DNA from 3 places in the Rhizobium sp. S163 genome. Region 1 is predicted to be linked to each of the others. Evidence: riboswitches for the same ligand, from Rfam matches in the RefSeq annotation. Region 1 holds a riboswitch; each other region holds the start of a gene.
What was found. A riboswitch is a leader RNA that binds a small molecule or an ion and turns the genes downstream of it on or off. The one in region 1 is predicted to bind cobalamin.

Region 1 (7,959 bases):
GACGGTAGAGCGCGGCGATCCTGTCTGACCGCTGCGCCTTCGGCAGGACGGCTGCGGCAAGCTGCAGGTTTTCGTGAATGGTCAGCGTCGCGAAGATGTTTTCCGTCTGCGGCACAAAGGCGAGGCCTTCGGCGATCTTGCGGTGGGACGCGACGCGGGTGATCTCCCGCTCGCCAAGCATGACGCTTCCCGCGTGGATCGGCACCACGCCGGCGATCGCCTTGACGAAGGTCGACTTCCCGGCCCCGTTCGGCCCGAGCAGGACCAGCAGCTCTCCGGGCGCCACCGAGAGATCAACGCCGCGCACGATCGGCAGGTCGGGTTCGTACCCGGCGACCAGCGCGCGGGTTTCAAGCGCCGGCGCGGTCATGCCGCCGCTCCGAGGTAGGCTTCGATGACATCCGGATTTGAGGCGACGGCGGCAGGCGTGCCCTCGGCCAGCGGCTTGCCGAGCGCCATGGCGACGACGCGCGAGCAGAGCCGCGACACCATATCCATATTGTGTTCGATCAGCAGGATCGACTTGCCCTGCGCATTGAGCTCCAGCACGCGCTCCATGATCGTTTCCAACAGCGCCGGGTTGACGCCCGCCGCCGGCTCGTCGAGCAGGATCGCCTGCGGATCGGCCATCAGGATGCGTGCGAGTTCGAGCAGCTTGCGCTGCCCGCCGGACAGTACCTTGGCAGGTTGTCCCTCGAGGCCCGACAAGGTGACGAACTCCAGCAGCGCGCGCGCTTTTTCGATCGCCAATCGTTCCTGCTGCCTGACATGACCGAAGCGCAGGAAGTTGGCGAACAGCCGCTCGCCGTCCTGCGCCTGCGCGCCGACGAGCACATTCTCCAGCACGGTCATCTCGAGAAACGGCTTCGGGATCTGGAAGGTGCGGCCGACGCCGCGGCCAATTCTCTGCTCCGGACTTTCCTGCGAGACCTCGCGGCCGCCGATCCAGATCTCGCCAGATGTGGGCTTGAGGCTACCGGCGATCAGATTGAACAGCGTCGTCTTGCCGGCGCCGTTCGGGCCGATGAGACCGATCAACTCGCCTTTGTTGAGCCTCAGCGACATGCCGCCAACGGCCACATTGCCCTGAAACGACTTCACCAGCTCGCGCGCGTCGATCACGGCTTTGGCGGGTTCTGCCGCTTTCGGTGGGGCGTCTGGCACTGGCAAAGGCATGGAGGAAAGAAGTCTCTTGATTTGATTGGTGATGTTTGATCAAACTTCACCCCATGGTGAAAAGCAACCGAAAAAAGTGGCGTTCCACGGGGGAGACTTGATGGGAGACCCCTCTGCAGGAGCCCGTGCGAGGAAGCCGGCCGATGGCGGTCACGACCGTGACGAAGCGCTGTCGCCGGTCGGGCGCGAAACGTTGCAGGACCGCGTCTACGCTCAGCTGCGCAATTCGCTGATCAACGGTATGTTCGATGCCGGCGACGTGCTGCGCATCGTCGATCTGGCCGAGCGCCTGCAGACCAGCACCATGCCGGTGCGCGAGGCGCTTGGCCGTCTCGTGTCCGAACAGGCGCTGGAATCGCTGCCCAATCGCTCGGTGCGCGTGCCGCTCATCACCCGCGAACGTCTTGACGATCTCGCCCGCGCCCGCATCCTGATCGAGGGCCAGATGGTGGCGCTGGCGCTGCCCAATCTGAAGGATGACGATTTTGCCGTGCTGAAGCAGATCAATATCGACTGCGATCTCGCATTCGAGCAGCATGGCAAGGACATCGGCCATGTCACCTCGGCGCTGAACCAGCAATTCCATTTCCACATCTATCATGCGGCTTGCTCGCAGGTGCTGATCCCTATCGTCGAGAGCCTGTGGCTCCAATCAGGCGCGATCATTCGCAAGGCCGCGCATATTCACGACGAACAGGGCGGACTTGCCGCCACCAATCATCATTGGGCGCTGATCGATGCGCTGGAAAAGCGCGATGCCGAGGCCGCGATGCAATCGCTTTCCAACGACATCAGCCGCTCCTTCGATCTCATCCGCGGGCGGCTGGATGCCGAACCCGACGGCAATGCATCGGGAGACCACCATGCCTGAACCCATCGACGACGGCTTCGACCTGTTTGATCTGAGGGTCGACGTGATCATCCCCGAAGGCGGCGCGGTTTACTGCGGCGCAAAGCCGGGCGATCATTTCGAGCTCAAGGGCGAGATGCTGCATCTGCCGGAGGGGCAGGGGATCTCGATCTACTCGCTCTCCTCCGTCCTGCCGCTGCTCGCGGCCAAGCAGCGCCCGACCGATCGCAACGACTGGATGACGACGGACGCCGACATCGCTTGCCCGGACCCGAATTGCTCGACACGGCTGAGGATCACTCGCACGGGTATCCGCCGTTTCAGCCATGCCGCCACCACGGCGGTTCCTTTGAATGACGAATAGGCCGAAAGATATGCAGCGCATCACCATCGCCCCCGGTTACGAAATCTCCCGCGTCATCCGCGGCGGCTGGCAGTTGGCCGGTGGGCACGGCGCGATCGATGGCGACAGCGCCGTCGAGGACATGATCGCATTCGCTGATGCGGGGATTACCACCTTCGACTGCGCCGATATCTATACCGGTGTCGAGGAGCTGATCGGCCGTTTCCGCGTCGCCTACAAGAACCTGCGCGGAGAAGAGGCCCTGTCGCGCATCCGCGTCCACACCAAGTTCGTGCCCGATCTGACGGTGCTGCCAAACATCAGCAAGGCTTATGTCGAAGGCGTCATCGATACTTCGCGCAAGCGGCTCAACCTCGATTGCCTCGATCTCGTGCAGTTCCACTGGTGGGCCTATGATATCGAGGGCTGGCTGGAGACGGCGGGCTGGCTGAAGGAGCTGCATGAGGCCGGCAAGATCGGCAAGATCAGCGGCACCAATTTCGACACGGATCATATCGAGGCGATCATCGGCTCGGGCGTGCCCTTTACCTCGTTGCAGCTGCAATATTCGCTGCTCGACCGGCGGCCGGAAAAGCGCATGGTTGCGCTTGCTCAGGAAAAGAACTTCGCGCTGTTGTGCTACGGCACCGTGGCCGGCGGCTTCCTCGCCGATCGCTGGCTCGGACAAACGGAGCCGGAGCATCCGCTCGAAAACCGCTCGCTGACGAAATACAAGCTGATCATCGATGATTTCGGCGGCTGGGACCTGTTCCAGGCCCTGCTGTCGACGCTGCGCGGGATCGCCGACCGGCACGACACCGATATCGCCACGATCGCAAGCGCCGCCATGCTGACCAAGCCAGGCGTCGCGGCCGTCATCGTCGGCGCCCGCAACAGGGAGCATTTGAAGTCCAATCTCGCCATCGCCGATATCGCGCTCAGCGAAACGGATAGAGCCGAGATCGACGCGATCCTTACGCAATCGAAGCCGCTCGACGGCGACGTTTATACGCTGGAGCGGGACAGGGAAGGCCGCCACGGCAGCATCATGAAGTACAATCTCAACAAAGGGGAACAAAAATGAGAATGACATTCCTGCTTTCCGCCATGGTCGCTGCCCTTGCTGCGTCCACGGCGCCGACGTTCGGGGCCGATTGCGACATCACCGTCGGCCTCGTCATGGAACTTACCGGCCCGGCCGGAGAATATGGCCAGGCGGGCGCGAAGTCCGTTGAGATGGCCTTCCGCGACATCAACGATGCCGGTGGCGTCAATGGCTGCAAGATCGTTGCAGACACGCGCGACAGCCAGAGCCAGGGCAACGTCGCCGTCGATCAGGCAACCCAGCTCGTCAACATCAAGAAGGTGCCGGTCATCATCGGCGGTATCATCTCGTCGGTATCGATCCCGATCCTGACATCGGTGACGGCGCCGGCCGGCGTCGTGCAGGTCTCGCCCGCATCCTCTTCGCCGACGCTGACCGAGCTTGGTCGCAGCGGCAAGGCCAACGGCGTCTTCTTCCGCACCATCACGTCCGACGCGTTGCAGGGCACGGCGGCCGCGAAATTCGCGATGGATCAGGGCTTGAAAAAGATCGCGATCATCAACGTCAACAACGACTTCGGCGTCAACATGGTCAAGGAGTTTGCGACCGCATACCAGAAGCTTGGCGGCACGATCACATCGACGACGCCCTATAACGAGAAGCAGTCGAGCTACGCGTCCGAAGCCAGCGCCGCCATGGCTGGTGAGCCCGATGCGCTCTATCTCGTCAGCACCCCCGTCGATGGCGCGACCATCGCCCGCGCCTGGGTTTCCGGCGGTGGCAAGCAGACCTTCCTGCTGAATGACGGCATGAACTCCAAGGACTTCATCGAGAGCGTCGGCGCGCAGTATCTGGAGAACGCCTACGGCACCTCCTCGGGTACCAGCCCGACGGCGTCGACCGAGTATTTCACCGGCAACTACGAAGCCTTCTCCGGCGGCATCTCGCCTTCGGCCCCGGCCGCCGACCGCTCTTATGACGCGGGTGCGATCGTGGCGCTGGCCATTGCCAAGGCCGGCAAGGCCGATGCGGCCGCCATCAAGGCAGCCATGCCGGAAGTTGTCGCCGAGGGCGGCACGCCCATCCATGCCGGCAAGGAAGAGTTCGCCAAGGCGCTGCAGCTCATCAAGAACGGCAAGCCGGTGAAGTATGAAGGTGTCATCGGCCCTGTCAGCTTCGACAAGTACGGCGATATCACCGGTCCGTTCCGCCTGTGGAAGATCAGCAATGGCGAGGTGACGACGGTCGGCGAATTGAGCGCCGAAGAGGTCACCAAGATCAAGACCGCGCAGTAGAAGCGCCAGGCGACATGGGGGATGTGCTCCCATGTCGCACCAGTCTGGTCTGGGCGCCTATGTGCTTTGTTGGCTAAGCAGATGCATTTGGCAAACACAACGACAGGCCATCGACATATGAAAAAGCGCTCAATCCTTCCGTCGATCTGTTCGATCGCGAGCCTGCTCGTGACGACATCCGCGGCATCCGCCGAGGATGTCGAGCATGGACGGCGGGTGTTCAGGCTGTGCGTTGCCTGTCACAAGGTCGATTCCGATCGCAACGGTTTCGGCCCGCATCTGAAGGGTGTCGTCGGCCGTCCAGCCGGAAGCTTGCCCGACTACCGATATTCCGAAGCGATGAAGACGGCCGGTGCCGGCGGACTTGTCTGGGACGAGGCGGCGCTCTCGGAATTTCTATCAAACCCCAAGAAGAAAGTGCCGGGAACGAAGATGAGCTTCGGCGGCCTATGGACGACGTCGGAGATCACCGACCTGATCGGCTATCTCCGAGCCAATCCCTAGACGCGCCAAATGTCGGTCCGCCACGGCTTGACGCCTCGGCGCCGGATCGCCTAAGTCACACCTGATGGTTCCCGAAGGGATGACTTCCGACGGGATTAATAGGGAACACGGTGCGGACGACCCGAATGGGGCCAAGACCGTGGCTGCCCCCGCAACTGTAAGCGGATTGCCTGATGTTCTTGTGGTGTTCGTCTCGAACGCCATGCCACTGCGAAGCTCTTCGTGGGAAGGCAGATGTCAGGTGCATATTCGCAAGCCAGGAGACCTGCCGTCAAAACAGTGTCCACCATCCCGGACGGGGTTGTCCGGAGAGGAGCATCATATGATGGTTTTTGACGTCAGCCGCTGGCGCGGCCCCGCTTTATTCCCCTCCACAAATCTCATGTCCGTGATCCAACGATAGTTTTCGCCGCCGCATGATTTCAGGCGAGCGCTCTGCTGTGTCGTCCTGCATCATCCGCGGCGGTCCCCGCGTCGAGTTTCACAGCCGCGGCCAGTCGGCTGCGGGCTTCAGTCATACATGAGGACCAATATGAACCGCATCATCCTGCGAACCGCGCTGCTTTCGATCGCGACGGCTTGCACCTTTACCACCTTTCTCCCCGCCGCCCATGCAGCGGCAACGACCTACCCGCTGACGATCACCAATTGCGGCCAGCAGGTGACATTCGACAGCGCGCCGAAGAAGACGGTGTCGATCGGCCAGGGCATGACCGAAATTCTCTACTCGCTCGGCCTTGCCGACAAGATCGTAGGCACGGCGGTCTGGGTCGGGCCGGTGCTGCCCGCCTATGCCGAGGTCAACAAGGGGATCAAGCGGCTGGCCGACAATGATCCGAGTTTCGAATCCGTCGTCGGCCAGGAGCCGGACTTGGTTGCGGCCGAGTTCGAATGGCATGTCGGCACGCAAGGCTCGGTCGGCAAGCGCGAGCAGTTCGCCGGTCTTGGCATCAAGACCTATGTCTCGCCGGCTGATTGCGTCGCGAAGGTCAACACCGATGGTGGCGACGGCGTGCGCAGTGAGCTCTTCACCATGGAGCTGATTTACCAGGAGATCGCCGAACTGGCGGAGATCTACGATATCCAGGATCGCGGCGCGGCCCTGATCGCTGACTTGAAGAAGCGCGAAGCGGATGCCGTGGCATCGCTTGGCGGGTCGGCGAAGGATCTGCCTGTCGCCTTCTGGTTTTCCAGCAAGGAAGTGCAGGGCGATGCCTTTATCGCCGGCAAGAACAGCGCTCCGGCCTATATTCTGAAAACGCTCGGCGCCCGCAACGTCGTCAGCACCGAGGAAGAGTGGCCGCTGGTCGGTTGGGAAACGATCGCGCAGGCCAACCCTGCAGTCATCGTCATCGCCACCATGGACCGTCGCCGCTACGCTGCCGACGATCCGAAGGTTAAGATCGACTTCCTTGAAAAGGACCCGGTCACCAGCCAGCTCGATGCCGTCAAGAACAGGCACTTCGTCGAGATGGATGCGCAGTCGATGAACCCGACGATCCGTACCATCGACGGCCTGGAACGCCTTGCCGCCGGCATCAAGTCCTTCGGTCTTTCCAAGTGAGGCACGCGTCGATAGCCCACCGGGGATGGAGAGCGCTGCTCGTGCTCTTCGTCCTTGCCGTCGTGGCATTGGGCTTTGTCATCAGTCTCGCCGTGTCTATCGGCGAGATCTCCATTCCTGTCGACACGACGGCCAAGGCCGTTGCGAACCGCTTGCTTGGCACCGGCTTTGAACTCAGCCGCATCCATGAAGGCATCATCTGGGATTATCGCCTGAGCCGCGCGCTTGTCGCCGCCAGCGCCGGAGCGGCTCTTGCGCTATGCGGCGCGGTGCTGCAGGCGTTGCTGCGCAATCCGCTGGCCGAGCCCTATGTACTCGGCATCTCGGCCGGCGCGTCCACCGGGGCCGTCGCCGTCATGATCCTCGGTTTCGGCTATGGCGTGTTGACGCTTTCCGCCGGCGCTTTCGTCGGCGCGGTCGCGGCGTTCCTGCTGGTGTCTTTGCTGGCGGTGGGCTCCGGCGGCGGGACGGACCGTATCATCCTCGCAGGTGTCGCCGGTTCGCAGCTCTTCAACGCGCTGACGTCCTATATCGTCACGACATCGGCAAATGCAGAGCAGGCGCGCGGCGTCATGTTCTGGCTGCTCGGCAGCCTTTCCGGCGTACGCTGGCCGGATGTCTATCTTGCCGCTCCCGTTGCAATCGCCGGCTTTCTCGTCTGCATGCTTTACGCCCGCGCGCTCGATGCCTTCACTTTCGGTACCGATGCTGCGGCGGCGCTCGGCATTCCGGTCGCTGGTATCCGGATCGTGCTGCTTGCGCTCACGGCGCTGCTTACCGCGACGATGGTCAGCATCGTCGGCTCGATCGGCTTCGTCGGGCTGGTCATTCCGCATGCGGCGCGTTTCGTGGTCGGGCCGGGGCATGGGCGCCTGTTACCGGCAACGGCGATATCCGGAGCGATCTTCATGGTGGTCGCCGATATCGTCTCGCGCGTCATCATCCCGCAGCAGGTGTTGCCGATCGGCGTGGTCACCGCGCTCTTCGGCGCGCCGGCATTCGCGCTCATTCTCTACAAGGCGAGGCGGCCCGCATGAGCATTTCCATCAGCGATGTGCACTGGGCAACGTCAGGCGTGCTTGTTGTCAAGGGCATAAGTCTCGAGGTCCCCACCGGCCAGACGCTGGGCCTAATCGGGCCGAACGGTTCGGGAAAGTCCAGCCTGCTGCGGTTGATCGGCGG
Region 2 (7,959 bases), on a different contig from region 1:
AATCCGAATTGACACCGGCCACGCCGATCTTCGCGAAAATCGCCGTCAGCGCCGCGAACGCGGCCGACAGAACGGCCCAGAAAACCCAGCTTTGCGTCATCAGAACTCCACGCCAGCCTGCCCTTTGATGCCCGAGCGGAACGGATGCTTGATCAGCTCCATCTCCGTCACCAGGTCGGCAATCTCGATCAGCTCATCCTTGGCATTGCGCCCGGTGAGCACGACGTGAGTCATATAGGGCTTTTCCGTCTTCAGGAACTCCACGACCTCGTTGATATCGATGTAGTCGTAGCGCAGCGCGATGTTGATCTCGTCGAGCAGCACCATCGAGTTGCGCTCGTCGCGGATCAGCTCTTTCGCCTTCTCCCAGGCAGCACCCGCCGCCGCAACGTCGCGGGCGCGATCCTGCGTCTCCCAGGTAAAACCCTCGCCCATCGTGTGGAACTGGCAGACATCGGAGAAATGCTTCTCGATCAAATCGCGCTCGCCCGTCCACATCGCGCCCTTGATGAACTGCACCACGGCGGAAGGCTTGCCATGCGCGATATGGCGGAAGATCATACCGAAGGCCGAAGACGACTTGCCCTTGCCCTTCCCGGTGTGAACGATGATCAGGCCCTTCTCGCCCGTCTTCGTCGCCATGATCTTGTCGCGCGCGGCCTTCTTCTTGGCCATCTTCTCGCTGTGGCGGGCATCGTCGTGGCCTGTGGCTTCCGTCGTGGTCTCGGTGGTTTCCTCAGTCATGTCAAACTTCCCCGGATGCAATCTTCAATCGGTCGGCGGTGTCGGCACCGCCTGATCTGTCGTGTGTGTTGTCTGTGGCGGCGAGATCGAACTGCGCCGAATTGCTGCGCGGCGTCCAAAGCCGCCGCTCGATCGCCTCGAGCAGCCGCTGCTTCATCTCCTCGTAAGCGGCCGGGTTCTTGTCGATCATGAAATCGCGCACGCGCTGATCGACGACGAAGGCCTGGTAGACAGCCTCGAAATGATGGTTGCCGACAGCGCCTGTTGTCGCCGCGAAAGCGAAGAGATAATCGACGGTCGCGGCGATCTCGAAGGCGCCCTTGTAGCCATGGCGCATGACGCCATCGATCCACTTGGGATTGACGACGCGGCCTCGCACCACGCGGGCGATCTCCTCTTCCAGAGAGCGGATGACCGGTTTCTCCGGCATGGAGTGATCATTGTGATAGATCGACGGCCTGCTGCCGCCGAGCGTCTCCGCCGCCGCGGCCATCCCGCCTTCGAACTGGTAGTAATCGTCGCTGTCGAGCAGGTCGTGTTCGCGATTGTCCTGGTTCTGCACGACAGCCTGGATGGAGCGCAGCCGCTCCTCGAACACGCCGCGCTCGGCCCGCCCCTCTTCACCGGCGCCATAGGCATAGCTTCCCCAGACCAGATAGGCCTCCGCCAGATCGGCACGCCGCTCCCAGCCCTTCTCGTCGATCAGCGCCTGCAGCCCGGCGCCGTAAGCCCCAGGCTTCGACCCGAAAATCCGATACCCCGCCCGCCTCTTGGCTTGCGCCTCGTCGAGCCCAGCCTCTTCCAACCGCGCCGCCTCGCCCCGCATTCGCGCCGCGATCGGATTATCGTTCGCATCCTCATCCAGCGCCCCAACGGCACGGATCGCCTTGTCGAACAGCGCGATCTGCTCCGGAAAGGCATCGCGGAAGAAGCCCGAAATGCGCAGCGTCACATCCACACGCGGCCGCCTCAACATGGCTTGCGGAATGACCTCGTAGCCGGTGACCCGCCGTGATGTCATGTCCCAGACCGGCTTGACGCCGATCAGCGCCAGCGTCTGGGCGATATCGTCGCCGCCGGTGCGCATGTTCGACGTGCCCCAGGCCGTCAGCCCGAAGGACACCGGCCATTCGCCGTGATCCTGTACATAGCGACGCACGAGAAGCTCCGCCGATTTCTTGCCCAGCTCATAAGCCGCCGGCGTCGGCACCGCGCGGCTGTCCACGGAGTAAAAATTCCGCCCCGTCGGCAACACATCCGGCCGCCCGCGCGTCGGTGCGCCCGAGGGGCCGGGGGCAACGAAACGGCCATCGAGGCCACGCAGCAAGCCTTCGATCTCGGCGTCGCCGCAGGCGAGGATGGCGGGTTTCAGGCGGGTTTCGATCTCGTGGAGGACGGCGCGAGTCGCGTGCCAATCAGCAGGGCATGGCAGTTCGCCGGAAACGAATTTGGCCGCCAGCAGTTCGATGCGCTCGACGGTGTCGCCCTGGGTGCGCCACGGATCGGACGAGACGTCCGCTAGAATCTCGGGGCGTGGACCAGTCCATGCGGCGGCCATGTTGCAGTCGAGGGGGTCGAAGGTTGCGCCGGTGGGTGGGTTACCCCCCTCTGCCCTGCCGGGCATCTCCCCCACAGGTGGGGAGATTGGCTGGGCTTGCCCGCTCGCTCCAACCTCGATTGTTTGGCTGAAAGCAGGCCGCAAGTCGATTTCCCCCCTTGTGGGGGAGATGTCCGGCAGGACAGAGGGGGGTATCCCACCCACCACATCACCATCACCGCCAAAAACATCCCCAGCAATCGCCCGCTGCAAGCTCCGATCACCGCCCTCACCAAGCCCGCGCGGCACCCGCGCCAGCGACACCGTCAGATCCGTCAGCAACCGCCCCTCAGGCGACACCCCAAACACATGCAACCCATCCCGGATCTGCATCTCCTTGAGATCGCACAAATAGGCATCAAGCTTCTTCAGCGCCTCGCTCTCGCTCTCCCCCTTGGCAATCCCCGCATCCTGATCGAGCCCGATATCCGCAACCAGTTCGAGGATCTGCTTTCCAAGCAGCCGGATACGCCGAGGATCGCCGCCCGATGCCTCATAATATTCATCGACCAACGCCTCCAGATCCTTCAGCGGCCCGTAGCTCTCGGCCCGCGTCAAAGGTGGCGTCAGGTGGTCGATGATCACGGCGGCGGTGCGGCGCTTGGCCTGCGTTCCCTCGCCGGGATCGTTGACGATGAAGGGATAGAGATGCGGCAGCGGACCGAGGATCGCTTCAGGGTAGCAGCTTTCCGACAGCGCCAGCGCCTTGCCCGGCAGCCATTCGAGATTGCCGTGCTTGCCCATGTGGATCACCGCATGCGCATCGAACTGATGGCGCAGGAAGGCGTAGAAGGCCAGATAGCCATGCGGCGGCACGAGATCCGGCGAATGATAGCTTTCCTTCGGATCGATATTATAGCCGCGCGCCGGCTGGATGCCGACAAGCACATCGCCGAAACGCGTGAACGGCAGCGCGAAAGCGCCGTCCACGACATAGGGATCGGCCTCCGGCTCGCCCCAGCGCGCGCCGATCTCATCTTGAATCTTTTTCGGAAGAGTTGCCAGGAAAGCTTTGTAACGACCCACGGAAATCGTCTCGCGGATAACCTTCCCATCACGCCCGGAATTGGTCGGCCCATCCATGATATGACGCATCAGCGCGTGGCCATCGGCAGGGATGTCAGCGACAGGATAACCGCCCTTCCGCATCGCCTGGAGCACCTCGATCGTACCCGCAGGCGTGTCCAGACCAACGCCGTTCCCCAACCGTCCATCGCGGTTCGGATAGTTCGCCATCACAAGCGCCACCCGCCGCTCGGCCGGCTTCGCATGCCGCAACCGCGCCCAGTTGGCGGCCAGCCGCGCGGTGTAGCGCATCCGCCCCGCATCCGGCTCGCTGGCAACGATATTGGCCTCGACCAGCGCATCATAGCGCGCTGCCGATTTGAACGAGACCGCGCAGGAGAGAACCCGGCCATCGACCTCGGGCAGTGCCACGTTCATCCCAAGATCGCGCGCCGACAGTCCCTGCGAGGAGCTTTCCCATGCCTCCTTCGAGGATGCGGAAAAGATCGCCTGCAGCACGACGGCGTAGCTCGCTTCCAGCACCGTCGGCTGCCGCTCCGCTCCAGGCGCAGAGACCGCGAAGCCGGTGGTGTTGATGACGACATCGGGCTTGGTGGCGGCGAAGACGCTTTCGAGAATGCCTTTGGAAACGGAGTCCTTGAGGCTGTAGGCGAAGACCGGCAGCGGCCGGATGCCCTCGGCGATCAACGCCTCGATCAGCGCCTCGACCGGGCGTGTTTCGCCGCTTTGTACGAGGGCGCGGTAGAAGGAGATGGCGATGGTGGGGCGAACTGTAGCCGCCGGCGTCTCGCCCGTGGCACCCCCCTCTGCCCTGCCGGGCATCTCCCCCACAAGGGGGGAGATCGACTCGTTGTTATCTCCCAGCCAAACAGTTGAGGTTGGAGCGAGCGGGCGCTCCCAGCCAATCTCCCCACCTGTGGGGGAGATGTCCGGCAGGACAGAGGGGGGTACCTCACCCGCCGACAGCAGCCGCCACTCCTCAACCCCGACAACACCCCGCCCCGGCCACCAGATACCGGCCTTCATCAACGGCGCCGCCGCCTCCGGCTTCTCGACCCCTGACAGCATCGCCTCGGCATAGTCGAGAAACGCATGCGTATTCGCATCGCCCCCCTCGATCAGATAGGCCCAGAGCGCATTCAGATCTTCAAGCGGCACATTCGAAAACGGCGTCAACCCCGCATCCGGCTTCGAATCTCCCGGCAACACCGCGATCAGCGCCCCATGCCGCGCGGCAGCCGCATGCAGCGCCTCCAGCGCATAGTGAAAATAGCTGGCGCCGCCCAGCGCCCTCACGATGATCAGCTTCGCATGCCGCGCCGTGCGATCGACATAGGCATCGACGGACATCGGATGCTTGAGGCTCATCAGGCTGGCGATGCGCAGCGACCGCGCCCCGGCTCGTCGGCCATGCGTAGCCGCCACCGCCGCCAGTTCCGTGTCGGCGGCCGAGAGAAACAGGATGTCGCCGGGAGACTGACCGAGATCGATCGCCTCCTCGCCGTCGCTGATTGTTCCCTGCTGGGCTAGGAGAAGGTGCATGGCAGTATGTCTTTACGGGAAATGTTATTCGTAGGCGCGGAGTGCGTGCCCCCCTCATCCAACCCTTCGGGCCACCTTCTCCCCGTGGGGGAGAAGGGAAGATTGGCGCGAGCGGCCAGCCTCGAGTCTCTTCTCCCCAGCGGGGGTCCGAAGGACGGGTCGAGACCAGCGGCTCGACCCCGGTCGGTGGCCCGAAGGGTCGGATGAGGGGGCCACACGGCACCACTCAAGCAATCTTCGAAATCGGACGCGCCCATCCCAACCATAAGCCTTAAACCAGCCCCTCGATCGCCTTGCGCACCGCGCCCTCATCCATCTCGTGCAGCCCGATCACCACCAGCCGCGTGCCGCGCGTCTCGCCGGCTGCCCAGGCGCGGTCGAAATAGTGATCGATACGGCTACCGACGGCCTGCAGCTGCAGACGCATCGGCTTGCCGGGAACGTCGACGAAACCCTTGAGGCGCAGAACGTCGTGCTCGGCGATGATACCCTTCAGGCTCTCGACAAAGGCCGCGGGATCGGCGATCGGGCCGAGCTCGACGACGAAGCTATCGAACTCGTCGTGGTCGTGCGGTGTGCCGTCCTCATGCTCAAGCTCGTGATGAGACTTGCGGTTGCCGATATCTTCCTCGGTGCCGATGCCGAGGCCGAGCAGCACTGATGCCGGCACCTCGCCGTTCTTCGCCTCGATCATCGCGGGCTTGCGCGCCGTGCGCGAAGAAACCTCGTCGCGCACACGGGCAAGGCCGGCGCCGTCGATGAGGTCGGTCTTGTTGAGCACGATCAGGTCGGCGCAGGTGAGCTGGTCCTCGAAGAGCTCCTCGATCGGGCTTTCGTGGTCGAGCGTATCGTCCTCGACGCGGCGAGCGTCGACTGCATCGTGATCGTCGGCAAAACGGCCGGCGGCGACGGCGGCGCTGTCGACTACCGTGATCACGCCATCGACGGTCACTTGCGTACGGATGTCGGGCCAGTTGAAGGCGGCGACCAGCGGCTGCGGCAGGGCAAGGCCAGAGGTCTCGATGACGATATGGTCCGGACGGTTCTCGCGCTCCAGAAGCTTGCTCATCGTCGGGATGAAATCGTCGGCCACGGTGCAGCAGATGCAGCCATTGGTAAGCTCGATGATATCGTCCTCGGTGCAATTCTCGGCGCCGCAGCCCTTCAGCACTTCGCCATCGACGCCGAGATCGCCGAATTCGTTGATGATGAGCGCGATCTTCTTGCCGCCCGCATTGGTCAACAGGTTGCGGATCATCGTCGTCTTGCCGGCGCCGAGAAAGCCGGTGATAACGGTGGCGGGGATCTTCTGCTGGTTCATCAATTCAACCCTTCATTTTCAGCGGCAGTCCCGCCGCGATAAAATACACATCTGCGGCGACCGCCGCGATCATCTGGTGCAGCCGCCCTGCATGGTCGCGAAATTCGCGCGCCATGCGGTTCTCGGGCACGATGCCGAGGCCGACTTCATTGGAAACCATCACGAGGCGCGCCTTCGCCTTCGGCAGATGGGCGGCCAGTGCAGCGAACTCCGCCGCCATGTCGCGCTCCTGCATCATCAGATTGGTGACCCAGAGCGTCAGGCAATCCACAAGCACCGCCCGCCCCTCGCCATCGATCACGGCAAGCCGGCCCGCGAGATCGAGCGGCTCCTCATGCGTGGTCCAGAGATCACCGCGATCGGCCTTGTGCTGATCGATCCGCGCGCGCATCTCCTCGTCCCAGGCGCGGCCGGTGGCGATGTAGTGGCGCTCGAGGCCGCTGTCGATGACGAGCTGCTCCGCAAAGCGCGACTTGCCGGAGCGGGCGCCGCCGAGGATGAGCGTAGAGGATGCGGTGGTCATGCCGGAACGGTTTCCGGCGATAAGCGGTGCCATCCACCACGATCTCCCTCATTCCTGTGCTTGTCACAGGAATCCAGTGCGCCCAAGTCCTCGGGCGCGAGAGACCAACGATCCAGCCGTGAGCAGTCATTCACCGCGCGGACGCGCGGTGGCTGGATTCCTGTGACGAGCACAGGAATGAGGGAACGATGGAAGTGCGTCCGGCCTGACACCGACGCCAAAATCTCATTGTCTGCCATGACAACCTCCGTGCTGGCATTGGGCACACTTGCCCAGGGGTGGGCTTTTCGCCCGGCACGATTGGCAGGTCTCCTGGCTCGCGGGTCCAGGCGACGATCGGGATAGCCACGCAGGCCATCCCGATCGTGCCATCGGTTCTTCCTCGCCTTCCCGGCTGCAATCATGAAAAGGCGGACGATTCGTAGATTTAGAGGCGTCCAACCCCGGTTGATCATGGCTTGCATTGCCAGTGGCTTTTCCGCCGCCTTCAGCCGCTCGCCTGCCTGCACCACGCAGGCAGCCGACAAGAATGCATCCGGCGTCGGACGGAAGACCCTGACCGCTCTACAGTCGCGGGGTCGGCTGTGATGAAAGCGCCCTGGTTGGGTCCACCCCGTCACATTCCCTTTTCATCCGCACCGCTTTTGGCGATCCGGAACCATCCGTTATCGATCCATGGTTAGGCAAGCGCGACTGCGAAGTCAATCGACCGCCAATCGCGCCCACCGGCCAAATTGATTGATATCAACTCTCAAGACGATCATCTCTACCAGATTTATCGTCTATTATCAGAGACTTAATGTCATAAAAACTTGTTGCGTCAGCCGGGTTTTTGCCGCATTTGCAGCGCATGCGGCGCAGCACCGCAAATGTCCCCTCCTTCGCCACCCTTGAACGGGCTTTCGCCCGCCTAGTTTCCCCATCATGCGCCTGAAAATCAATCTTAGACGGCTTGGCCCGCTACACACACTGCTCGACGCCGGGCGCATGCGCGCGCTCCTGAGACGCAGCGAAATGGGCATGGTGCTGGCTGGCGCGTTGATCGGCGTCACGTCTGGCCTCGCCGTCACCGGCATGAGCTTGATCTCGCGTGAGATGCACAGCCTGATCTTCGGGATCAGCGATGTCGAGCGATTGAGCTCCTCGCAGATCGACGACAAGTTCCTGCTGATGGCGGCCCCCGTCTGCGGCGGCATCCTGCTCGGC
Region 3 (7,959 bases), on a different contig from region 1:
GCCCTGCGTCGGGATGTGGATGCCTGCCGTCTCAAACAGTTCAGCCACGCGCGCCGTCGCTGGCATCCATTCGCTTTCAGTGTACTTGTCGAAATAGTCGCCCGACGCGTACTTCGAGTTCTCGAAGCCCTTAAAGCTCTGGCCACGCTCGACCGCGAGCCGGTTCGACGCGCGGATGGCATGATAGGTTACGGTGTAGAAGTAGATGTTGGTGAAATCGACGCCCTCTTCGGAACCGTAATAGATGCGTTCGCGGGCAAGATAGCCGTGAAGGTTCATCTGGCCGAGACCGATCGCGTGGCTGTCGGCATTGCCCTTGGCGACCGATGGGACCGAGGTGATATTGCTCATGTCGGAAACGGCGGTCAGCGCCCTGATCGATGTTTCGATCGTCTTGCCGAAATCAGCCGAGTCCATCGCCGCGGCGATGTTCAGCGAGCCGAGATTGCAGGAGATATCCTTGCCCATGTGATCGTAGGAGAGATCGGCATCATAGGTGCTGGCATCGCTAACCTGCAGGATTTCCGAGCACAGATTGCTCATGGTGATGCGCCCGGCGATCGGGTTCGCCTTGTTCACCGTGTCTTCGAACATGATGTAGGGATAACCGCTCTCGAACTGGATCTCGGCTATCACCTGGAAGAAGTCACGCGCCTTGATCTTTTTCTTCTTGATCCTGGAGTCGGCCACCATCTCGCGGTATTTCTCGGTGACCGAGATCTCGCTGAAGGCGACGCCATAGACGCGTTCGACGTCGTAGGGCGAGAACAGGTACATGTCCTCGTTGTTCTTGGCGAGTTCGAAGGTGATATCGGGCACGACGACGCCGAGCGACAGCGTTTTGATACGGATCTTCTCGTCGGCATTCTCGCGCTTGGTGTCGAGGAAGCGCATGATGTCGGGGTGGTGGGCATTGAGGTAGACAGCTCCCGCGCCCTGGCGCGCGCCGAGCTGGTTGGCGTAGGAGAAACTATCTTCCAGGAGCTTCATGACCGGGATGACGCCCGACGACTGGTTTTCGATCTGCTTGATCGGCGCGCCGGCCTCGCGCAGGTTCGTCAGAGACAGGGCGACCCCGCCGCCGCGCTTGGAAAGCTGCAGCGCCGAATTGATGCCGCGGGCGATGCTCTCCATGTTGTCCTCGATGCGTAGCAGGAAGCACGAGACGAGTTCGCCGCGCTGCTTCTTGCCCGCATTGAGGAAGGTCGGCGTCGCCGGCTGGAAGCGGCCGGAAATGATCTCGTCGACCATATCGCGGGCGAGCCCCTCATTGCCGCGCGCCAGCGCCAGAGCCACCATGCAGATGCGGTCTTCGTAGCGCTCCAGATAGCGCTTTCCGTCGAAGGTCTTCAGCGTGTAGCTGGTGTAATATTTGAAGGCGCCGAGGAAGGTCGGGAAGCGGAACTTCTTGTCGTAGGCGTGGTCGAACAGATCGCGGACGAAGTTGAACGAGTACTGGTCCAGCACCTCCTGCTCGTAGTACCCCTCCGTCACGAGGTAATCGAGCTTCTCCCTGAGATTATGGAAGAAGACAGTGTTCTGGTTCACGTGCTGCAGGAAATACTGCTTCGCCGCCTGCCGATCCTTGTCGAGCTGAATCCTGCCGTCCTCGTCATAGAGGTTCAGCATCGCGTTCAGCGCGTGATAGTCGAGCGTCGCGTCGGCTATCTTGGTGTCTGTCGCCTTCAAGGGGCGTTCGAGAACTGCCGTGTCCAAAATCGTTCCAATCCGTGTGTGACATTGGCGACATCCTCATCCGTGCCGAGAAGCTCGAACCTGTAGAGGTAAGGCACCTGGCATTTCTTGGATATGATGTCGCCGGCAAGCCCGAAGGTCTCGCCGAAGTTGCTGTTGCCCGCGGCAATCACGCCCCGGAGGTTCGAACGGTTGTCCGCATCGTTGAGGAAGCGGATGACCTGTTTGGGCACGGCGCCCTTGCCGCCGTCGCCGCAATAGGTCGGGACAACAAGCACAAAGGGACGTTGCGCGGTCAGCGTGAGCTGCGCACTGACGGGAATGCGCGATGCCGGCAGCCCGAGTTTTTCGACAAAGCGATGGGTGTTCTCGGATCTGCTGGAGAAATAGACGAGCTCACCCACCGGCCGATCCTCAGGCCAGCGCGCTGATCATGTCCGGACGGAAGCCCGCCCAGTGCAGGTCGCCGGCGACGACGACGGGAACCTGGCGATAGCCGAGACCTTGCACGAGCTCGTAAGCCGCCGTGTCGGTCGAGACGTCGATCACGTCATAGTTGATCCCCTGGCGGTCAAGCGCGCGGGTGGTCGCCGTGCATTGGACGCAGGCGGGCTTGCTGTAGACGGTAATGCTCATGATAATCCCCGTGTCGGATAGGCGTGCGATAGCGATCGGACATCCGCCGATGTCCGGGCAAAAATGATGGATGATGAAAGCAGCCGCTTGCGGTCGCCGGACGCTCAGGCGCCCGTCACTCGCGCTGACGGAACTCGAAACTTAAGATCATAAGACTTGCACCCCGAAGTGGCTCATGCGGCGGTCAGGGGAAGCGGTACGCACGGCAACATCCCGCACGCAATCGCGACCTTCCGGACACCCCGCCCGTGGACGTTCTCGTTACAAGGCAGGTCTCCTGGCTTGCGGGTCGTCACACCCGATCTGCCTTCCCAATGCCCTCAAGGCATCAGTGGACGTATCGATCGAATGCTCACCGCTTACAGTTGCGGGGGCAGCTCCGGCATTACTTGGCCCATCATGGGCCTCACGCACCGTATTCCCGTCTTAGCTTCCGACGCGAATCGAAAGAACCTTGAACACTAGATATAGTATACGAGGCTAAAATCTCGTCAACGGGTGCGAGTGGTTATTCTCATCTTCCTTCGCAACGGATCCAAGGGCTGGGGATCAAGGGCAGGGGATGACGGGGGGGGCAAACAGCGAAAAACCATGAGCAAGCCATGGGCCAGGCGTCGGATACCGGTCCTGTTGCCACTCAAAGCCAATGCTGACGCACTGCTGATTACGGATGCGTCACGAGGCACTAAAGCCTCAACGTGACCGCGGCTCCAACTTCGATGTAAAAAGCCATCACCGTGCGAATGGCGCAGCGCCCAGGTCCGCTCGACATATGGCGCTTCTCCACTCGTTAAATGACGGTTATCTCAAACGCCTTTAGGTTCGCTGAGCAGCAGATGACGGATCTTTGCAATCGCATCTTCCCGGTCGGCACCATAGGGGATCAATCCCTTCAGGCGGCCGTCTGCACCAATCAGAAGCAATGAGACCGTGTGGCTCATGTGATAGTCACCGTCCTCGCTGGCCTCCTTTGCGGCATGGATAAACCAGCCATCGGCCACCTTCTTCATCTCGTCTGGGCTTCCGGTAATACCGCGAATGCGCGAGCTGAAGGCGGTGACGTAGTTGTGCATCACCTCCTGCGTGTCACGCTCCGGATCGATGGAGAAGAACAAAGCGTTCAGGGACTTTCCCTGATCTCCAAGAGCATTCATCCAATCGACCACCTCGTACATCGTTGTCGGGCAAACCTCCGGGCAATTCGTGTATCCGAAATAAACCAGCGCGGGGCGGCCGTGGAAGATCGATTGGTCGACAGCGTTTCCGCGATCGTCGATGAGGGAGAAGCTGGCATCGAAGCGACCAGTTCGCGGTTCATCGGCATAAACCCATATCATGACGCCGATCAAGGCGAGGAAGAGCGCACCGCCGGCTGACAACGCGGTGATTGCAAGCGTTCGCGCTTTCATTGTGCATGCCCCTCATGTCCACTATGGCTACTGTCTGCGCTCGTCTCCTTTCCCATCATCACGGTGCCTTCGAAACTGGCAAAGAGTGAAACGACATTGGGATCGAGCTTTGCCTCGGCTGCGCGTAGCGAAGACGACAGGGCCGACGCGTCGCCAGTCGACAGGCCGATCTTCTCCAGAGACGCAGCATCCTTGATCCCATCTCCGCTGCAAAGATGCAGTCGCCAGCCGTGCGCGGTTTTCATAAGAAGAGCCCGACCACCCCGGCCATCTTGTTGCCATCCGGCAATCGCCCAATCACCCTGGACAACGACCGGTTCAACAACGAGCGGCTTTTCCGGTCGATCAAACATGATCTTCAGTGTCGCGGGAATCGATTGAGAAGGGTCATCCGGGGCCGCTTTCGCGTCCATGTCCATGCCCGGCATCTCCATCGACGTGTGGTCGCTTCCGTCGCGTCCAACGTAGAGCGGCCCAGCGATCGGACCGACATCGAACATGACGTCGACGCTACCGGCTCGTTCGAACGTCAACGTGGCCTTGATCTCTTCTCCTTGCTTGAAGGGTTGTTGGACATCCATGAACATCAGATGGCTCCCGCCGGGTTGCAGATCAACTGTCTGCCCGGAAGGCACGTCGATGCCGTCTTTCATCTCCCGCATGACCATGATGCCGTTGCTGGTGCTCATTTCGTGCATCTGCACTGATCGGGCTCGATCGGCACTTGCTGAGACCAATTTGTCGGCTTGTGTTCCATTATTCCTGATGGTGAGGTAGCCACCACCAACCTTGGCGCCTGGCACCATGGCACGAACGGCGGGCCTTTCGATACTGATGGGGCCGATGCTGGCCTCGTGTGCAAGGGCCGAAGTGCTCAGAAAAAGTCCTGCGAGTAAAACTGCGAATTTCGCCATTGTGTCGCCTCCGTTCAGGCAAATGCGCGCCGAAGCGGCGGGATTGTTCGGATGAAGGCCTGATCGATTAGTATCATCGCCGCGATGGCAATTCCCGTCAGCGGGAACGCAAGCGCGAAGACAAGCGCAATCGACCAAAGACCAACATAGACCGACCGGCGGGGCGGGGCTGGAGGAACACCGATCCGGCCAGAGGGACGTCGCTTCCACCACATGACCACCCCACTCACGCAGCAGAGAATAATACCAAGGCAGGTGGCCAGCATCAGGAACTGGTTGAGGCGACCGAATTCCTGCCCCTGATGAACGTTGATGCCCCACTCGATGGCTCTGCCAAAAACCGGGTATTGTCCATAGGAGATGTCCACGAGCGGCTTTGCGGAATACTGATCGATATGGATCATCCGTTCCCTCGAGAGATCATCCGGGTAGACTGCCGCGGAGTAGACGCCTGTTTCGTCGACAGGCACTGCCATATCGAAGCCTGGCATCAACCCTGCGGCCCTCGCGACCTCGACTGCGCGGTTCAGGCCGATTGGCGCCTTCGACTGCGCAGCTGCAATATCAGAAAGTGGAACGGGGGCTTGTTCGACGGCCCAACCAACGACGGGAAGAATGTCCTGCGTTACCTTTTGTGACTTGGGAACGTCATCCCAGAGCTGCGCGGGATAGCCGAGGCCATGGTTGCCGAGCCAAGCCTGGACGTTGGCGCCCCAGTATCCCGACCAGGGCATACCGGTGGCAGCCAGGAAGAAGATCAAAATGCCGGCGAAGGCGCCGATGACTGCGTGGGTGTCGCGCCAGAAGACGCGCTTGCTCGGTGTACCACGAACCGTAACGACGCCTCCGGTCTGTCGACGCGGCCACCATAAGTAAATGCCGGTTGCAACCAGCACCATGGCGAACCCGCCGGTGACCTCGATCAGTTTGTTTGGGAAATCTCCGAAGAGCGCGAGACTATGGATGCGCTTGACGACGTAGTTGAACTCCTGCGTTGATCCTACGGTGTCGAGAACCTTCCCATCGTAAGGGTTGATGAAGACAAGAGTTGAGCCGGTATTGCCGGACACTGTGACAATGGCGGAGCGCTCGGGCGTCGCCGGATCCTTGTAAGAGCTAAGTTTGGAGCCGGGAATGGCAGCTACCGCAATCTCTGCGAGCTTTTCTGGTGCCAGCACCTTGCCAGCGGGGATCACGTCGTAGCGATAGGCAAAGACACTATCGTTGATTTCGTCCTTGAAGAGATAGATCGAGCCAGTGACCGCAAGGTTGAGCAGAAAGGGGAGGACAAGCAGCCCGGCAAAGAAATGCCAGCGCCAGATGGCGCGGTAAAGCGAGACGCCCGATGTGGCGTCATCCGCCGGAATGGCGGAGGTGATAATAGACATGATGAGGTCCGATATCCGCGGCAGTCGCCAGGAGCGCAGCCGAAAAACAGGGCACGCCCCAGCCCTGGCTGACGCGCGGTTCAGGCAATGGTCGGATCGGACGGCGGGGCTCGGGGCCCAGTATTCGGCGGGTACAGTTGCCGATGAAACTCGATCACGCGCCGGGGAAGTTCGTTCTCAAGCCCGAATGCGACTGCCAAGCCAGCGATGTCGCCAGGCGCCGGCAAAAGAACGGAAGCGCCAATGCGGCAGGCTTCGCAGCCCTGATTGTGAAATTTGTGGTGAGTGTTCGTCTTGCCGTCGGCATCCGTCACCGTCGCGCAGAGCGTCGGCAATGTTCCGTCCGGCATAACGAACTGCGCGAATTGCACGGGATCTGTCGGATCAAAAGCAGCGGCGGGAGCCTGATGTGCAAACCCGACGAAAACGAGAGCGATGGCGCAAAGACTTCGCACCAGCCACGCTTCAAATCGGGTAACAGAGTTCCGCATAATTCCCCCCCGCCCTGCGGCGTGATCCACTGATAAACGGAACGAAATTGAAACTCAATGCGGCAATATCGCCTAGTGTTGGCGGGATCGCTCGAGCCCTCTTGCGATAGCCGACGACCGTGGTCTCCGCTTTACTCTTATACCAATTCCACTGCCTATACCCGAGCTCACCGACAGTTTGCTGACCGTGTCCACGATATCACGCAACGCGATCCGTTCTTAGAAGCTGACGACAGGCAGCGGATGACGAGCTTATCCGCGATCTCGAAATTCGGACCTCCGTCGTAAAGTTTCACTAGACCATACTGCGCTCTGAGGCGGTCAGTTCATGACGGTTTTCGGAAACCTTGGCCAGCCAGCCGACGGCCGCCCAACGATGCTCTATAGATGGTTCGTGAGAGCGTGCTATAGGGGCAGGCAACTTTTCGCTACTGTCGTCGTTAGACAGAAATGATCAAGATCGGACAGTGGCGACATATCTGCGTCGACGTTCAGCGCATGTTCGCCGAAGACACGCCATGGTTCGTCCCTTGGATGCGCCGGGTGATGCCTCAGGTTGAAGAAATTTCTCGATCTCACGCCGAGCGCACCATTTTCACGCGCTTTATCCCGCCTGCCAGTGCCGCGGACACAATCGGGGCGTGGCGCGACTACTATGAAAAATGGAGGGCGATGACCAGCGAGCACCTACCGCGAGGGATGACCGGCCTCGTATCTTCTCTGGAGCGTTTTGTTCCTCCAGCGCGTGTGTTTGAAAAGTCCACCTATTCACCTTGGATCGACGGCCGGCTGTTTGCTCATTTGCGCGAGGACCACGTTAGCACGGTTGTCGTGACGGGAGGCGAAACCGATGTATGCGTTTTGGCCACGGTGCTCGGGGCCATCGATCTAGCCTTCCATGTGATCGTGCTGAGTGATGCAGTTTGCAGCGGAGCCAATGGGGCCCATGATGCCGCGACCCATCTCTTCGCAGCGCGGTCTCCGTACAACTCACCATGATGACGATTGAAAAATTTCTATCCTCTGTTTGAGCGACTTGGGGCGGACGACCGGCCCCGGTTTCCCAAAGCAGCTTCCGATGTTGACCGCAGTGTACGCCGAGACTTGGCGTCCGAAACACGCCAACTTATCCTGCAGAGTGATCTGCCACCATTATTGCATTTCCAATGGTAAGATGCGTCGTCACAAAGGGTGCGGAGTGATATCAAACCCTTGAGGGGAACACGCGGACCAGAGGAGACCCAAACGGTCTGGTGTGCACCGGTGCGAATCTCCGGTTAAGATAATGCTGTGCGCTGGTCCATATCATGTGAGAGCCGCATTCGTGCTCGATTGACACGACTCTTCACAGTCCCGGCGGGGCAGTGGAAGTGCAGGGCGGCCTCCTCATATGACCTTCCGAGAATGAAGACGAACTCAAATGCCG

Region 2: it holds a riboswitch for cobalamin, as region 1 does, so the genes downstream of both, cobU (bifunctional adenosylcobinamide kinase/adenosylcobinamide-phosphate guanylyltransferase) here and QTL96_RS11295 (ABC transporter substrate-binding protein) in region 1, are expected to answer to the same signal.
Region 3: it holds a riboswitch for cobalamin, as region 1 does, so the genes downstream of both, nrdH (glutaredoxin-like protein NrdH) here and QTL96_RS11295 (ABC transporter substrate-binding protein) in region 1, are expected to answer to the same signal.

The regions. Positions count from the first base shown of each region.
Region 1 covers NZ_JAUDSA010000012.1:301,277-309,235, reverse strand. The annotation lists gene QTL96_RS11330 (ABC transporter ATP-binding protein) at 1-370, opposite strand, end outside; gene QTL96_RS11325 (ABC transporter ATP-binding protein) at 367-1,176, opposite strand; gene QTL96_RS11320 (GntR family transcriptional regulator) at 1,277-2,047, shown strand; gene QTL96_RS11315 (TIGR04076 family protein) at 2,040-2,390, shown strand; gene QTL96_RS11310 (aldo/keto reductase) at 2,401-3,453, shown strand; gene QTL96_RS11305 (ABC transporter substrate-binding protein) at 3,450-4,709, shown strand; gene QTL96_RS11300 (cytochrome c family protein) at 4,827-5,213, shown strand; cobalamin riboswitch at 5,262-5,501, shown strand; gene QTL96_RS11295 (ABC transporter substrate-binding protein) at 5,746-6,777, shown strand; gene QTL96_RS11290 (iron chelate uptake ABC transporter family permease subunit) at 6,774-7,814, shown strand; gene QTL96_RS11285 (ABC transporter ATP-binding protein) at 7,811-7,959, shown strand, end outside.
Region 2 covers NZ_JAUDSA010000003.1:576,981-584,939, forward strand. The annotation lists gene QTL96_RS02965 (EamA family transporter) at 1-100, opposite strand, end outside; gene cobO (cob(I)yrinic acid a,c-diamide adenosyltransferase) at 100-744, opposite strand; gene cobN (cobaltochelatase subunit CobN) at 746-4,909, opposite strand; gene cobW (cobalamin biosynthesis protein CobW) at 5,181-6,230, opposite strand; gene cobU (bifunctional adenosylcobinamide kinase/adenosylcobinamide-phosphate guanylyltransferase) at 6,235-6,753, opposite strand; cobalamin riboswitch at 7,038-7,431, opposite strand; gene QTL96_RS02990 (chloride channel protein) at 7,678-7,959, shown strand, end outside.
Region 3 covers NZ_JAUDSA010000007.1:102,692-110,650, reverse strand. The annotation lists gene nrdE (class 1b ribonucleoside-diphosphate reductase subunit alpha) at 1-1,716, opposite strand, end outside; gene nrdI (class Ib ribonucleoside-diphosphate reductase assembly flavoprotein NrdI) at 1,686-2,099, opposite strand; gene nrdH (glutaredoxin-like protein NrdH) at 2,110-2,331, opposite strand; cobalamin riboswitch at 2,581-2,803, opposite strand; gene QTL96_RS09165 (SCO family protein) at 3,138-3,740, opposite strand; gene QTL96_RS09160 (copper uptake system-associated protein) at 3,737-4,654, opposite strand; gene QTL96_RS09155 (PepSY domain-containing protein) at 4,669-6,042, opposite strand; gene QTL96_RS09150 (hypothetical protein) at 6,123-6,533, opposite strand; partial or broken gene QTL96_RS09145 (cysteine hydrolase) at 6,984-7,564, shown strand; gene QTL96_RS09140 (sigma factor-like helix-turn-helix DNA-binding protein) at 7,811-7,959, opposite strand, start outside.